3 regions of the Arthrobacter sp. BF1 genome follow, and region 3 is predicted to be linked to each of the others. Evidence: riboswitches for the same ligand, from Rfam matches in the RefSeq annotation. Region 3 holds a riboswitch; each other region holds the start of a gene.
What was found. Region 3 has a riboswitch for cyclic di-AMP ahead of AC1MCD_RS03875 (M23 family metallopeptidase). Riboswitches for the same ligand answer to the same signal wherever they lie in the genome.
Positions count from the first base shown of each region.

Region 1: linked by a shared signal. The riboswitch ahead of AC1MCD_RS03050 (aggregation-promoting factor C-terminal-like domain-containing protein) and the one ahead of AC1MCD_RS03875 (M23 family metallopeptidase) in region 3 are both predicted to bind cyclic di-AMP.
Region 2: linked by a shared signal. The riboswitch ahead of AC1MCD_RS10885 (LysM peptidoglycan-binding domain-containing protein) and the one ahead of AC1MCD_RS03875 (M23 family metallopeptidase) in region 3 are both predicted to bind cyclic di-AMP.

Region 1 covers NZ_CM155271.1:630,322-634,591, reverse strand. Annotated here, with positions in the region: gene AC1MCD_RS03060 (response regulator transcription factor) at 1-196, shown strand, start outside; gene AC1MCD_RS03055 (sensor histidine kinase) at 208-1,740, shown strand; cyclic di-AMP (ydaO/yuaA leader) riboswitch at 1,834-1,993, shown strand; gene AC1MCD_RS03050 (aggregation-promoting factor C-terminal-like domain-containing protein) at 1,999-2,691, shown strand; gene AC1MCD_RS03045 (VOC family protein) at 2,770-3,150, opposite strand; gene upp (uracil phosphoribosyltransferase) at 3,213-3,848, opposite strand; gene AC1MCD_RS03035 (phosphatase PAP2 family protein) at 3,890-4,270, opposite strand, start outside.
Region 2 covers NZ_CM155271.1:2,318,954-2,323,223, reverse strand. Annotated here, with positions in the region: gene AC1MCD_RS10895 (ribonuclease Z) at 1-206, shown strand, start outside; gene AC1MCD_RS10890 (dienelactone hydrolase family protein) at 288-1,262, shown strand; gene AC1MCD_RS10885 (LysM peptidoglycan-binding domain-containing protein) at 1,329-2,150, opposite strand; cyclic di-AMP (ydaO/yuaA leader) riboswitch at 2,154-2,318, opposite strand; gene AC1MCD_RS10880 (nuclear transport factor 2 family protein) at 2,669-3,088, shown strand; gene AC1MCD_RS10875 (coiled-coil domain-containing protein) at 3,126-4,270, shown strand, end outside.
Region 3 covers NZ_CM155271.1:805,068-809,337, forward strand. Annotated here, with positions in the region: gene serC (phosphoserine transaminase) at 1-277, opposite strand, end outside; gene AC1MCD_RS03870 (iron-dependent transcriptional repressor DtxR) at 554-1,246, shown strand; cyclic di-AMP (ydaO/yuaA leader) riboswitch at 1,451-1,669, shown strand; gene AC1MCD_RS03875 (M23 family metallopeptidase) at 1,673-2,500, shown strand; cyclic di-AMP (ydaO/yuaA leader) riboswitch at 2,650-2,810, shown strand; gene AC1MCD_RS03880 (C40 family peptidase) at 2,881-3,552, shown strand; gene AC1MCD_RS03885 (NlpC/P60 family protein) at 3,725-4,270, shown strand, end outside.

The DNA of each region.
Region 1 (4,270 bases), 170 kb from region 3:
GTACCTGATGGAGAACCCCAAGCGCGTGATCAGCAAAGCCCAGATCCTGGACCGAGTGTGGAACTACGACTTCGGCGGCCAGGCGAACATCGTGGAACTCTACATTTCCTACCTGCGCAAAAAGGTGGACGCGGTGCACCCGCCCATGATCCATACCGTGCGGGGTGCCGGCTACGTCATCAAGCCCGCCGAATAGCGCGGCAGGCCATGTCCGCGCAACAAGTTACCCCGCATCCGGGCCGCAGCTGGCTGAAACCAGCCACCTGGCACCTGCGCACCCGCCTGATCCTGCTGGCCATGGCCCTGCTGGTGGCAATCTGCGGTGCGGTGGGACTGTTCAGTTATGCCTCGATGGATTCCTTTCTCACGAGGCAGCTGGATCAGCAGCTGAGCCAGGCAGCCAACCGCTCGAACGATCCCGGCCGGCCCCAGGGTGGAGGTGGCTTCAACGGTAGGGACCCGCTCGATGCCCGGGGGCAGAGCGTGGGAACACTCAATGCGCGCATCTTGAACGGCCAGATCAACAGCGGCGGTTACCTGGACTCGGACGCTACGCGCTCTGCGCTCAGCACGGAAGATAAGCAGGCCCTGCTCGCGCTGGCCCGAAACGGCAATCCTGTGGACCGCCAGCTGTCCAACGGGGATTACCGGATTGTGGCCGTGGAAACGGGCTTCGGTGACGTTTTGGTCACGGGACTTCCGTTGGATGCCAAGGAAAGCACCCTGGCGTCACTTGTATGGACCTTCGTGTTTGTTTCCCTTGGCGGGCTGTTGCTGATCGGTCTGGCGGGGACGGTGCTCATCCGGCGCACCATGCAGCCGCTGGAGCAGCTTTCCGAGGTTGCGACACGGGTGGCGCGGCTTCCGCTGGACGCCGGCGAGGTGGCACTGGCCGTGCGCGTCCCGCCGTCGAACGCCAACCCCGGAACCGAGGTGGGCAGCGTCGGCCATGCCCTGAATCTGATGTTGGACAACGTTTCCAGCGCACTTGAGGCGCGTCAACGAAGCGAAACCAAGGTGCGGCAGTTCGTCGCGGACGCCTCCCATGAACTGCGGACTCCCCTGACGGCCATCCGCGGCTACACGGAGCTGATGCGGATGACGGAGAACTTCACCCCGGACGGCAGGAAGTCGCTCGCGAGGGTGCAGAGCCAGTCCGAGCGCATGACCACACTCGTGGAGGATCTGCTCCTGCTGGCCCGGCTGGACGAGGGGCAAGCCCTGAAACTCGGCGAGGTTGACCTGACGCAGCTCGTGATCGAGGCGGTCAGCGATGAGAAGGTGATAGCCCCGGACCATAACTGGCATCTGGAACTCCCCGACGAGCCGCTCTCAGTCAACGGCGATGCGTCGAAGCTGCGCCAAGTGCTGGTCAACCTGCTTTCCAACGCGCGCAAGCACACGGCGCCGGGGACCACCGTGGTCACCAGCGTGCGGACGTCAGAGGACGGCCGCGCTGTGGTGACCGTGACGGACGACGGCGCGGGCATCCCACCCGAATTCGTAGACCACGCTTTCGCCCGCTTCGCCCGCGCAGACGCAGCCCGCAAAAGCACGGCGCCGGGTTCCGGCGCCGGGGCCGCAGAAGGCACCAGCGGCCTGGGCCTGTCCATCGTGCAGTCCATTGTTGAGGCGCACGGGGGCACAGTGGAGGTGACGTCGAAACCCGGCTGCACCCAGTTCGCGCTCCACCTCCCCACTGGAGTCGGCGCACCGCAAGCCAACACGCCGACGTCGTGATGCTCGTTACCAAAATGTGACTTAAGCGCCACGCTCCTGTACCGTCGATAGAGTGCGGATCCCGTTCGGGCCGCACATCCGGATGACGCCAAGCTCTGCCGCTTCCCGGATTCCCGATCGATCGAGGCAGAGGCGGGGGACCCAGAGTCCCGGACCCAAGTGTCCTTGGGGTGAAGCCAGCACGTGATGTTTCCGTGTGGCCGGATGCCCTCATCCGAACCCGACAGCTAACTCCGCAGGTGTGAGAGGCGATCCATCATGTCTGAATCCAAGGTAGAAACACGCCCGCATAACGGGTCAAACAAACTTCGCAACCGAATTCCCTCCCTGGGACAGCGCGTTGCCGTGCTCGGCACAGCGTGCGCCCTCCTGATCGGGCTGGGTGCAGCGGGCCAGGCGTCCGAATCCGGCAGCCTCACAGCGGTCAGCGACACCCAGAAAATGTCCACTGCCGAGATCGAGTCGCCACTGACGATGGAAAAGGCCGAGATGCAGGCCAAGTCTGTGCCGGCACCTGCGGCTCCTGAAATCAGCGTTGCCCCGCAGGCCGCCGAGCCCGCACCGGCCCCCGTTCCGGCACCGGCCCCCGCACCCGAGGCCGCACCGGCCCCCGCGCCGGAGCCTGCTCCTGTTGTGGCCGTCAACGACCCCGCCGGTGCCCAGGCCTACGCCGCCGGCCAGCTGGCCAGCTACGGCTGGGCCCCGGACCAGATGCAGTGCCTGCAGACGCTGTGGACCAAGGAATCCGACTGGACCACCACGGCGACCAACGCCAGCAGCGGTGCGTATGGCATCGTCCAATCGCTGCCCGCCGAGAAGATGGCGAGCGCCGGCGCGGACTACCTCACCAACTACCGCACGCAGATCAACTGGGGCCTGAATTACATCCAGGAGCGTTACCAGTCGCCGTGCGGCGCGCTGAACTTCCACCTGTCGAACAACTGGTACTAAACCCGGTTCTCCCCGGATCCGTACCGCAGCAGGCCCTGAGTCCCCCCGGTTCAGGGCCTGCTGCTGTGTCCGGATGAATTAGCTTTGGGACTCGCGGCCCGGAATGTACTGCACGGCCCACTTGTTTCCGTCGGGATCCGCAAAGTAGACAAAGTGGCCCCAGTCCTGGACATCCACGTCACTCACGTCCACCCCGTTGCTCTTGAGGTGGTGGTGGGCGGCCTGGATGTCGCTGACTACCATCTGCAGGCTGGGGGCGGTGCCCGGCGGGGCGTCATTGAGACCCTCGCCAATGCAGATCGAGCAGGCGGAGCCGGGCGGTGTCAGCTGGACAAAGCGGATCCCGTCGCCGGGCCGCTCGTCGTAGTCAGCGTTGAAGCCCACCTTGTTGACGTAGAAATCCTTGGCGCGGTCCACGTCGGATACAGGGACAAAGACAAGTTCGAGTTTCCAGTCCATTCGCACAGGCTAGCGGCGGGCTCCTGAATCCGGAAGGCCCCGTTGCCCTTGCGCCCGGGAATCTAACCGGCGATGCCGTAGAGGCGGTCTCCTGCATCGCCGAGTCCCGGCACAATGTATGACTTCTCGTTGAGCTTTTCGTCGATGGAGGCCAGGACAATGGTGACGTTGGCGTCAGCAAGTTCTTCTTCCAGCTTCGCCAGGCCTTCCGGCGCGGCCAGGAGGCAGATGCAGGTGACATCCGAGGCGCCGCGCTTAAAGAGGAATTTGATGGCTTCGCGCAGGGTGCCGCCGGTGGCCAGCATGGGGTCCAGGACAAAGATCTGCCGGTCGGTGAGGTCCTCCGGCAGGCGTTCGGCGTAGGTGATGATGTCCAGCGTTTCCTCGTCGCGGGCCATGCCCAGGAAACCCACCTCGGCTGTGGGGACCAGTTTGGTCATGCCCTCGAGCATGCCAAGGCCGGCGCGCAGGATGGGAACCACCAGCGGCGTGGGCTTGGTGAAGGCGGTGCCCACGGTGGTGCTAACCGGCGTTTCGATGGTCACATCCTGGGTGCGCACATCGCGGGTGGCCTCGTACGCGAGCAGTGTCACCAGCTCTTCCGTCAGCATCCGGAAGACCGGAGACGGGGTGTTTTTGTCCCGCAGGACGGTGAGCTTATGGGCGACCAGCGGGTGGTCCACAACAAGAGTGCGCATGGGTCAAAACTATCATCCGGGCAGGGCGGCCCTGCCCGGAATCAGCTGGGCTGATCGTCCCGGATGGCGTGGTGCTCGAATGTGGGTGCCGGACCGGCGTGCTCGCGTTTCCGGAGTACATGGAAAAGCCGATGGGCCAGGATCACTATTCCCACCCAGGCGAGCCCGAGGAACCAGCCGGCCATAACGTCGGTCATCCAGTGGTGGCCCAGGAAAACGCGGCTCAGGCCCATGGCGATGATGAAGACCACGCCGGCAGCGATGGCGGTGATGCGCGCCCAGGTCATCTCAAACTGGAGGCACATGATGTAGACAAGAACACCAATCACCACCGTGGTGTTGAGCGTGTGGCCGCTGGGGAACGAGGGCGACGTCTCGTACGGCGGGACCGCATCGGCGTGGTCCGGCCGAGTGCGGCCAAC
Region 2 (4,270 bases), 1.5 Mb from region 3:
ACTCCCACCTCACCGCAGGGCAGGCGGGGGAGTTAGCGGCCAGCGCCGCCGTCGGCACGCTGATCCTTACTCACTTCTCTTCGCGGTACGGCGACGACGTGACGCAACTCGAGGACCAGGCACGGGGCCGCGCTCGCGGCTCAACAGTTATGGCAGTCAACGACCTGGACCGGATCGCCTTCCCGAAACGGCGGCGGCTGCCCTAGGCGGGGCCGGAAATGTTGTGTGCCCCTTGCAGGACGGCGTGCTTCGGAGCAGGATGTGAGCCTCACGCGAGGAGGCCTGCCATGGTCCGGCTTGGAAAGTTTGAACGGTACCTGATCGAGGAATTCTTCGATGATTACCGTGCCGGTGCTATGACGCAGCGGACCTTCACGCGGCGGGTCGCCTTCATCACGGGCAGCATGGCCGCCGCGTCGGCCGCGATGTTGCTGGTGGGCTGCACGCCGGAGGAAGTCCCGCGCAGCACCGACCCGATGCCCACGCCGGCGCCCTCAGCCTCGACGGCGGGCACGGGCGCCGCTGCGGGACCGGTACCGGGGGCGAAGAGCCCGCTGTCCGTCCCCGAGGGCGCCGCAGGATTGACGACGGCGACAGTCCGGTTCGCCGCCGGCGGCACTGACATCAGTGGTTGCCTCGCCCGGCCGGATTCAGGTGCAGCGGGCCCGGCAGTGCTGGTCTGCCACGAGAACCGCGGGCTGACACCGCACATCAAGGACGTGGCGCGCCGGTTCGCCAAAGCCGGTTATGCGGCGCTGGCCCTGGACCTGCTGAGCAGGGAAGGAGGCACCGCCAGCCTCGATCCGGACGCGATTTCCGGGGCACTGACCAGTGCCGGGCCAGCACGGCATGTTGCCGACTTCGCTGCGGCCTTTGACTACCTGCAGGGTCAGGACTTTGTGGAGTCCGGACGCATCGCCATGAACGGGTACTGTTTCGGCGGCGGCATCACCTGGCAGACGGCTACCGAGCTGCCCGGCCTGAAAGCCACCGCGGCGTTTTACGGGCCGGCCCCTGACCTGAACAAGGTGCCGGCCATCAAAGCTGCCGTACTAGGGGTGTACGCCGAGCTCGACAAGCGTATTACCGGCGCGATGCCGGCCCTCCGCGATGCCCTCGACGCCACCAGGGTGACGCATCAGCTCACTGTTTACCCGGGCGTGGACCACGCCTTCCACAATGACACCGGGGAGCGCTATAACCAGACCCAGGCGACTGCTGCCTGGAATGACATGCTGTCCTGGTTCGGGCAGCACGTGTGAGTATGCAGCAGCGGCCGACGACGGCGGGCGGCCGGGTGCCGCGCGCCGCCGTCCAACCGGCCGGGATCACGCTACGCGGACGAAGGATGCGCCCTGGAGCCAGCTGATGGAGTGGACCTCGGTCTTGAAACCGTCCACGCCTCCGCTGACAACCTGGCCGTTGCCGGCGAAGACGCCGACGTGTCCGGCGGTGATTACCAGGTCACCCGGGGCAGGTGTGCCAACAACGTTTCCGTACTGGAAGAACTGGCCGGGAGCCAGGTCTCCAACACTCTTGCCGACTGAGCGCAGTGCCTTCTCCACCATGGCGGTGCAGTCCTGCTGTACACCGAGCTGGGAGTAGGCGTTGGCCAGGATTGCGGAGCCTGCTGAGCCGGCCGGGGCCTGGGCCGGAGCCGAGGTTGACGCCAGCTTGATGCCGGTGTTGGTGGGAGCGGCCGGGGCCGCGACGGCCTTGGCTGCCGGTGCTGGTGCCGGAGCCGCTGCGGGTGCCGCAAAGGCCTGCCCGGCGGCGGGGAGCTGGATCTGGTCGCCCGGGTAGATGATCGACGTCAGCGACAGGCCATTGGCGGCCAGGACGTCGTTGAGTGCTACGCCGTTAGCCGCGGAGATCTGGCCGAGGGTGTCGCCGGAAACGACGGTGTGGACATTGGCTGCTGCCGCTGCAGGGGCCGGAGCCACGGCTGCGGCCGGTGCGCTGACCTGGCCCTGTGCAATGGCTGTTCCGGAATCGTCAGGTCCGTGGACGCCGGCGTGAGCCGGTGCGCTGACGCCGAAAAACAGTCCGGATGCGGCAGCGACTACAAGGGCCGGCCGTCCGATCATCAGGGCGCGGGACGTGGTGGTGGTGGCTGCACGGTGGCGTGCGGCAGTGTACTTCTTGGACATGGTTGATTGCCTCTCCCATGCCTGCGGGGTGAGCTGTCGGGTTCGGGTTGGAGAGACCCGGCCGGGATCGCCGTCGTTAGGGACGGGACGAATGCCGACTTAACCCCAAGGCCTCAATAGGCCGTGGAAACGTGGTTCCCCCGTCCCTGCCAGTTGCATTGCGTCTGGGGTCCCGGGTCAGTGGCAGGGCTCGGCATACTGACGGGAATGTCCCGGCTTTGAACCAGGGCACCTATCGACCATAACCGCCGCTTTTCCCGAATGTCACATTCCGATAACGGAATGTAGGGCCGGAATTCACCCAGCCAAGTCGTTGGATTTTTCATCCGTAAGCCACGACCATGCAGGTCACGGCCCGGCATCCGTATATGCCCGGTCAGGTCATCTAACTGATGGTTGTATCTCAAAATAAAGACGCCGGAAGGTCTTCAAAGCACCGATAATGGTTCGTGAGCCCCCATCCCGGTGCCGCGCCGGGACGGCACCAAGGGTGGTTCTGAAGGCGAGAGAGGGACGCCATGAGCGATGTTCTGAATCAGCTCTTTACGGCACTAAATGCCCATGACCTTGAAGCCGCCGCGGCGCTCTTCCACGAAAACTACCGAAGCGAACAGCCCGCGCATCCCGGGCGGGCCTTCACGGGCCGAGCGCAGATGCATGCCAACTGGGAGGCCATGTTCGCCGGAATCCCGGACTTCCGGTCGGAAGTGAGGCGCACTGTTGACGACGGAAACACCACCTGGGTCGAATGGACATGGACTGGCACCCGCACGGACGGCCAGCCGTTTCAGGTGCGCGGGGTGGCGCTGTTCGAAGTGGAAGACGGACTGATTACAGCCGGCCGGCTGTACCTGGAAGACGTCGAACGCGCGTGGATCGATATTGAACAGGCGGTCCAGTCGCTGTCCGGACGCCGGCCCCGCACTGCCGGCGGTTAACTCCCGGGCGGCGGTTTGCCCGGTAAGCTCACGAACTATGTCCCCGTTTGCACAAAAAGTGCGGCTGCCCGGTGTCGCGGCAGTACTCGCCCTGGCTGTGGCCGCATCGTTCTCCTTCCTGCCCGCGCACGCCGCCGACGAGGCGCCTCCCGGTGGGTTTCCTTCCTGGCAGGACGTGGAGAAGGCCAAGCAAAGTGAGGCCGGCACGGCCGCTGAAGTCACCAGAATCGGGGACCTGCTCGGTGGCCTGCAAACCCAGGCCGAGGCGCTGGGCAATGCCGCCGTAACCGCTGCTGCCGATTACGCTGTGGCACAGTCCGCACTTCAGGCGGCCAGCTCCCGGGTGGAGGCCCTGGCTGCGCAGGTGGCCCATGCCCAGGCGGAATCGAGCCGGCACAAGAAGGAGATCGGGGCCCTCGCCGTGCAGTCCTACAAGACCGGTGGCACAAACATGGGATTTTTCATGGCGCTGGACGCCTTGCAGACCAACAGCCTCCACGGCCTGGACATCGTCCGGATCGTCAGTGACAAGACGGCGTTACTGGTCCACAAGTCAGCGGAGTCGGAACAAATCTCGGCAGCGCTGGCCGAGCAGGAGCGTGCCGCAAAGACGGAGCGTGAACGGCTGGCCGGAATTGCCGAAGCAAAGCTTGGCTCAGCACAGGCAGCCCAGCGTGCGGTGTCGCAGCAGGTCGCGGAGCAACAGCAGCACAGCGATGAACTCACCGCCCAGCTCGCCTCACTCAAGGGAACCACCGCAGCAGTGGAAGGAGAATTCCGGCAAGGCCAGGCTGCCCTCGCTGCCTACGAGCTGTCGCAGGCCGCCAAAAGGGCGGCAGCGGAGGAGCAGGCACGCCGGCAGGCTGATGCCGCGGCCAAGGCTGCTGCCCAGGCCCCGGCGAACCCGGCACCCCCGAACCCGGCTCCCGGAGTTCCTGCTCCAGTACCTCCGGCGGAGAGTCCGACGCCGACTCCGCCGCCCGTCGTCGTCGTGCCTTCCATTCCCGGCGGCGCGGTAAATGATCCCGCCGGTGCGAGGAATTACGCCGCCGGGCGGCTGTCCGCCTTCGGCTGGGGCCCGGACCAGTTCCAGTGCCTGGCGCAGCTGTGGACGAAGGAATCCAACTGGCTGACCACGGCCACCAACCCGGACTCCGGCGCGTATGGAATCGCGCAGGCGCT
Region 3 (4,270 bases):
CCAGGCCGAAGGCCGCGATGTCCCAGAACGCTGTGGAGCCGCCGACCCCCAGGACAACCTCGTAGCCCTCCGGGGCGCGGAAGAACTGGCTGAGGCCCTCACGGACGGAACCCACCAGGTTCTTGACGGGCGCCTGGCGGTGGGAAGTACCGAGGATGGTCCGGGACGCTGCGGACAGTGCTTCAATCTGCTCCGGCCTGACCTTGGATGGTCCCGCGCCGAAGCGTCCGTCCTTGGGCAGGAGGTCGGCAGGAATAGTGATGCTGGTTTCGCTCACAAGGGCTCCAATTCGGCATGGACGGGGTTGGCGTCCGGGACGGTGGGGTGGCCGGCAGTCAGTGACGGCTGCAACGAGGGCCGCTTTTATTCTGCCTGAAACCTTTGATCGGGCGGCAACCGGCACCGTCATAGTCTGGTCAGTGAGACGATTCGCGGCGCCCCGCGATTATCCGGACAAATTCAAAATAGGCTAAGCTTTTTACTGGACCTCGCTGCGGCTTGAACGCGATACGGTGGGTCAACGCAAGGTACTGTGCTCGAGGAGCTGAGCTGGATGACGGATCTGATCGATACCACGGAGATGTATCTTCGAACCATTTTGGAGCTTGAAGAAGAGAACATCGTTGCTCTTCGCGCACGCATCGCCGAGCGGCTGCGCCACTCGGGACCCACGGTGTCCCAGACCGTCGGCCGGATGGAACGTGACGGACTGGTTGTAGTGTCCGGGGACCGTCATTTGGAACTCACGGAGACCGGCCGCAAACGCGCCACCGAGGTGATGCGCAAACACCGGCTCGCGGAGCGGCTCCTGGCTGATGTGATTGGCCTGGACTGGGCTTACGTTCATGATGAAGCGTGCCGCTGGGAGCACGTGATGAGCGAACGGGTTGAACGGCGCATCTACCAACTCCTTGACCACCCCACCAAGTCGCCCTACGGCAACCCCATCCCCGGTCTGGCAGCGCTCGGCGGGGCGGCAGCCGTGCCCGAAGCTGGTGTGATTAATCTCGTTGAGGCCATGCGCGGATACGGGCCGGCGTCGACTGTGACGGTCAGCAGACTGGCCGAGCCCATCCAGGTGGAACCTGAGTTGCTGGTACAGCTGGATGAGGGTGGAATCAGGCCCGGCGCGGCGGTCTCGCTGGAGCGCGTGGGTGAGTACATTTCCGTACGGGTCCCGGGGATCGAGGGCGCGCTCGAGCTGCCCCCGGAAGTTGCTGCCCACGTTTTCGTCTCCGTCAGCTGACACCCACCGCAACCCGGTGAAGGCAGCCCGGTGAAGGCAGCCCGGTGAAGCGGGCCTATGGCGCTGCCGTTCCACTTCGGCGTTAGCGCACCTTCTGCCGTATGGCAAATATAACGGAATTGTTACTGTCCGTTTTGATCGCCTATAGTTTAAAACCAAGCGTCGATATAAAAGCGTTACCTGATCTGGAGCCGAGCTCTGCCAGCGGATCGGGTGCACGAATCACTAACTGGCAGAGGCGGGGGAACCACAACCGGCAGTCGCAAGGCTGCCTTGGGGTGAAGTCCGTCAGCAGCAAGCCTCTTCCAGCGAAGGATCCTCACGGGATAGTTCTGCGCCAAGTGCTTGCAGCGGCGGACCGGGTCTATGAACTCTCTGACCCGAATCCGACAGCTAACTTCGCAGGCTATCCAGAGAGGAACATTCTTGACCACGCAATACTCCAGGGGCCGCCGCCGGGCGGCAGGCCCCGCTTTGGCGCCTCGCGCGGCTGAGGATTCCACCGCGGAGAGGCCCCGTGATCCGCAGCGCGAAGCGCGCCGCCGCCGCCGGGGTGCGTTCCGGCAGGTCACCGAATTCGCGTCCGCCAGCGGCGTTGGGCAGAAGGCCGGCATCGCCCTCGCTGCAACGGGCCTGGTCCTGACCGTGACCGTTCCGGTGACGGGCCCGGTCATGGCGGACCAGCAGCCTGGCCACTCCGTTTCGGCCGTGTCGGCCGCCCCGCAGCCTGAGATTTCCGCCGAAGCCGCCGCGCAGATTGACTTCAGCCGCTCGGCTGTTGTTACCCAGGGCGACCCGGACGGCAAGCTGAAGCAGCTGTTGAGCGCACAGTCGGCAGGATCCATCACCCGTGCGGCCTCCGCAGGGAGCCTGGGTGCGCCGCTCGCCCAGCTGGTCACCGCTTCACCGTTCGGCTTTCGGGTCAGCCCCATCACCGGCGGCACCGGTGACTTCCACCGGGGCCAGGACTACGTGGCCCAGTGCGGGACCTCAGTCCTGGCTGCAGCCAGCGGCACCGTGACGTTCGTCGGCTGGCACCAGTACGGCGGCGGCAACCGCGTTGTAGTGGATCACGGCAACGGCCTGGAAACCACGTACAACCACTTGTCGTCCGCCACCGTTTCGGTTGGCCAGACTGTGAGCCGCGGCCAGGTGGTGGCCCTCAGCGGCACCACGGGCGCTTCCACGGGCTGCCACCTCCACTTCGAGGTTCAGGTCAACGGCGAAGTTGTTGACCCCACAGGCTGGCTCTGAGTCCAAATGATGGCCAACTCTCAAATCACAGTGACATGCCGTGACCTGAATGTGACATTGGCTCTGAACTCCTGTACCGTCTAAAGCGCGTCAACTTTTCCGAAGTTGACGTTCTTGAGTGGATTGCCTAGCTCTGCCACCGCTCAAGGTCCGTTCGCATGACATCGTCTGGCAGGGGCGGGGGAACCAATTTTGGTCTTCGATTCTGAAGGCCTTGGGGTTAAGTCGCAAAGCTTCCCAGGAAGCAGCGCGGCCGGGTGACTCCCATCCGAATCCGACAGCTCACCTCGCAGGCATTGGGAGAGGCTACCTTCGTGTCTTCACGCCATAATTCTGCGCGCCACCGTGCGCAAACGGTTCGCACCAACCCCTTGGGCTCCGTGTCCAAGGCCGTTAGTGCAAATGCCGGGACCGTAGGTCGCCAGGCTGCTGTCATCGCAGCCGCGTCAGGTCTCATCCTGACCATGGGGCTTCCGGCCAACGCCGCGGACACCACCGCTGGTGTGTCCGCATCCACCGAGTCCGGGTCCGCGCAGGCTGCGCTTGCCGTGACCGCCGCACCCACGGCCACCGTTTCCTTCGAGCGCCCGGTAGTCAAGACCACCGCCGCGCCCGTGATTGAGCGGGTCCGTGCACAGTCCACGGCTGCGGAAACGGCAACCCGGGCTGCTGACGCAACCAAGGATGCCCCGGCCAAGCTTGCGGACAGTGTTTCCTCCGCAGCAGCGTCGGGCCTGGCAGCCATCGCCTACACCGGAATCGGCCACCCCTACCTCTGGGGCGGCACCACTCCCAATGGCTGGGACTGCTCCGGCTTCACCCAGTGGGTTTACGCCCAGGCCGGCATCAGCATTCCCCGCACGAACGCCTGGACTGCCATGCGGCCCACCTCCACCCCGTCCCCCGGTGACCTGGTCATGCAGAACGGTGGAGCCCACGTGGGCATCTACGTCGGCAACGGCATGATGATCAGCGCGCTGAACCCCGGACAGGGCACCCTGCTGCACGCCGCTGCAGCAACGGGCACGTCCTCGTTCTTCACCCTGGGCTGATAGTCCTCACCCCGGGCTAGTCCGTCCTCCGGACTTCCTCCCCGTTTCTTCCCTGGAAACTCTTCGCTAAATCCCCGTTCGGGGCGTGCCGGCGTACCCCCAAGATGCCGGCGCGTCCAAAGCCCTTGGGCTGCCTTCGCGGTCCTGAGGAACACGAAAGAGAGAATATTTAATGACTACACGTGCAACTGTTGCACGGCACCGCGCCGAGGTCACCAAGACCAACTCGCTGGCTGTCATTGCCAAGGCAGTCGGCGACAACGCCGGCGGCATGGGCCGTCAGGCCGCGGTTATCGCCGCTGCTTCCGGCCTGGTTCTGACTAGCGGTATCGCGGCCAACGCCGCCGACACCAACGTTCAGCATGAAGCGGCCCCCAGCTTTGAGGTTGGGACGGCAGCACCGGCCGTTATTTCGGCTGAATCCACCATTGCCATCTCCTACGAGAAGCCGGCGGTCACCACCACGCCGGCTCCGGTTGAAGAGCCCGAGCCCGTTGTTGAGGCGCCGGCCGCTCCGGCTGCAACCGCAGCCCAGCCTGCGGCAACCATCAAGGTGGCCGCTTCCGCCCCCGCTGCACCGGCCGCTCCGGTCGCAGCCAGCGGAAAGGGCCAGGCCATTCTGTCCGCAGCGTACGCCCAGCTGGGTGTCAACCAGGACTGCACCATGCTGGTGACCAACTCGCTCGCCGCCGTGGGAATCAACTTCCACGACTGGCCC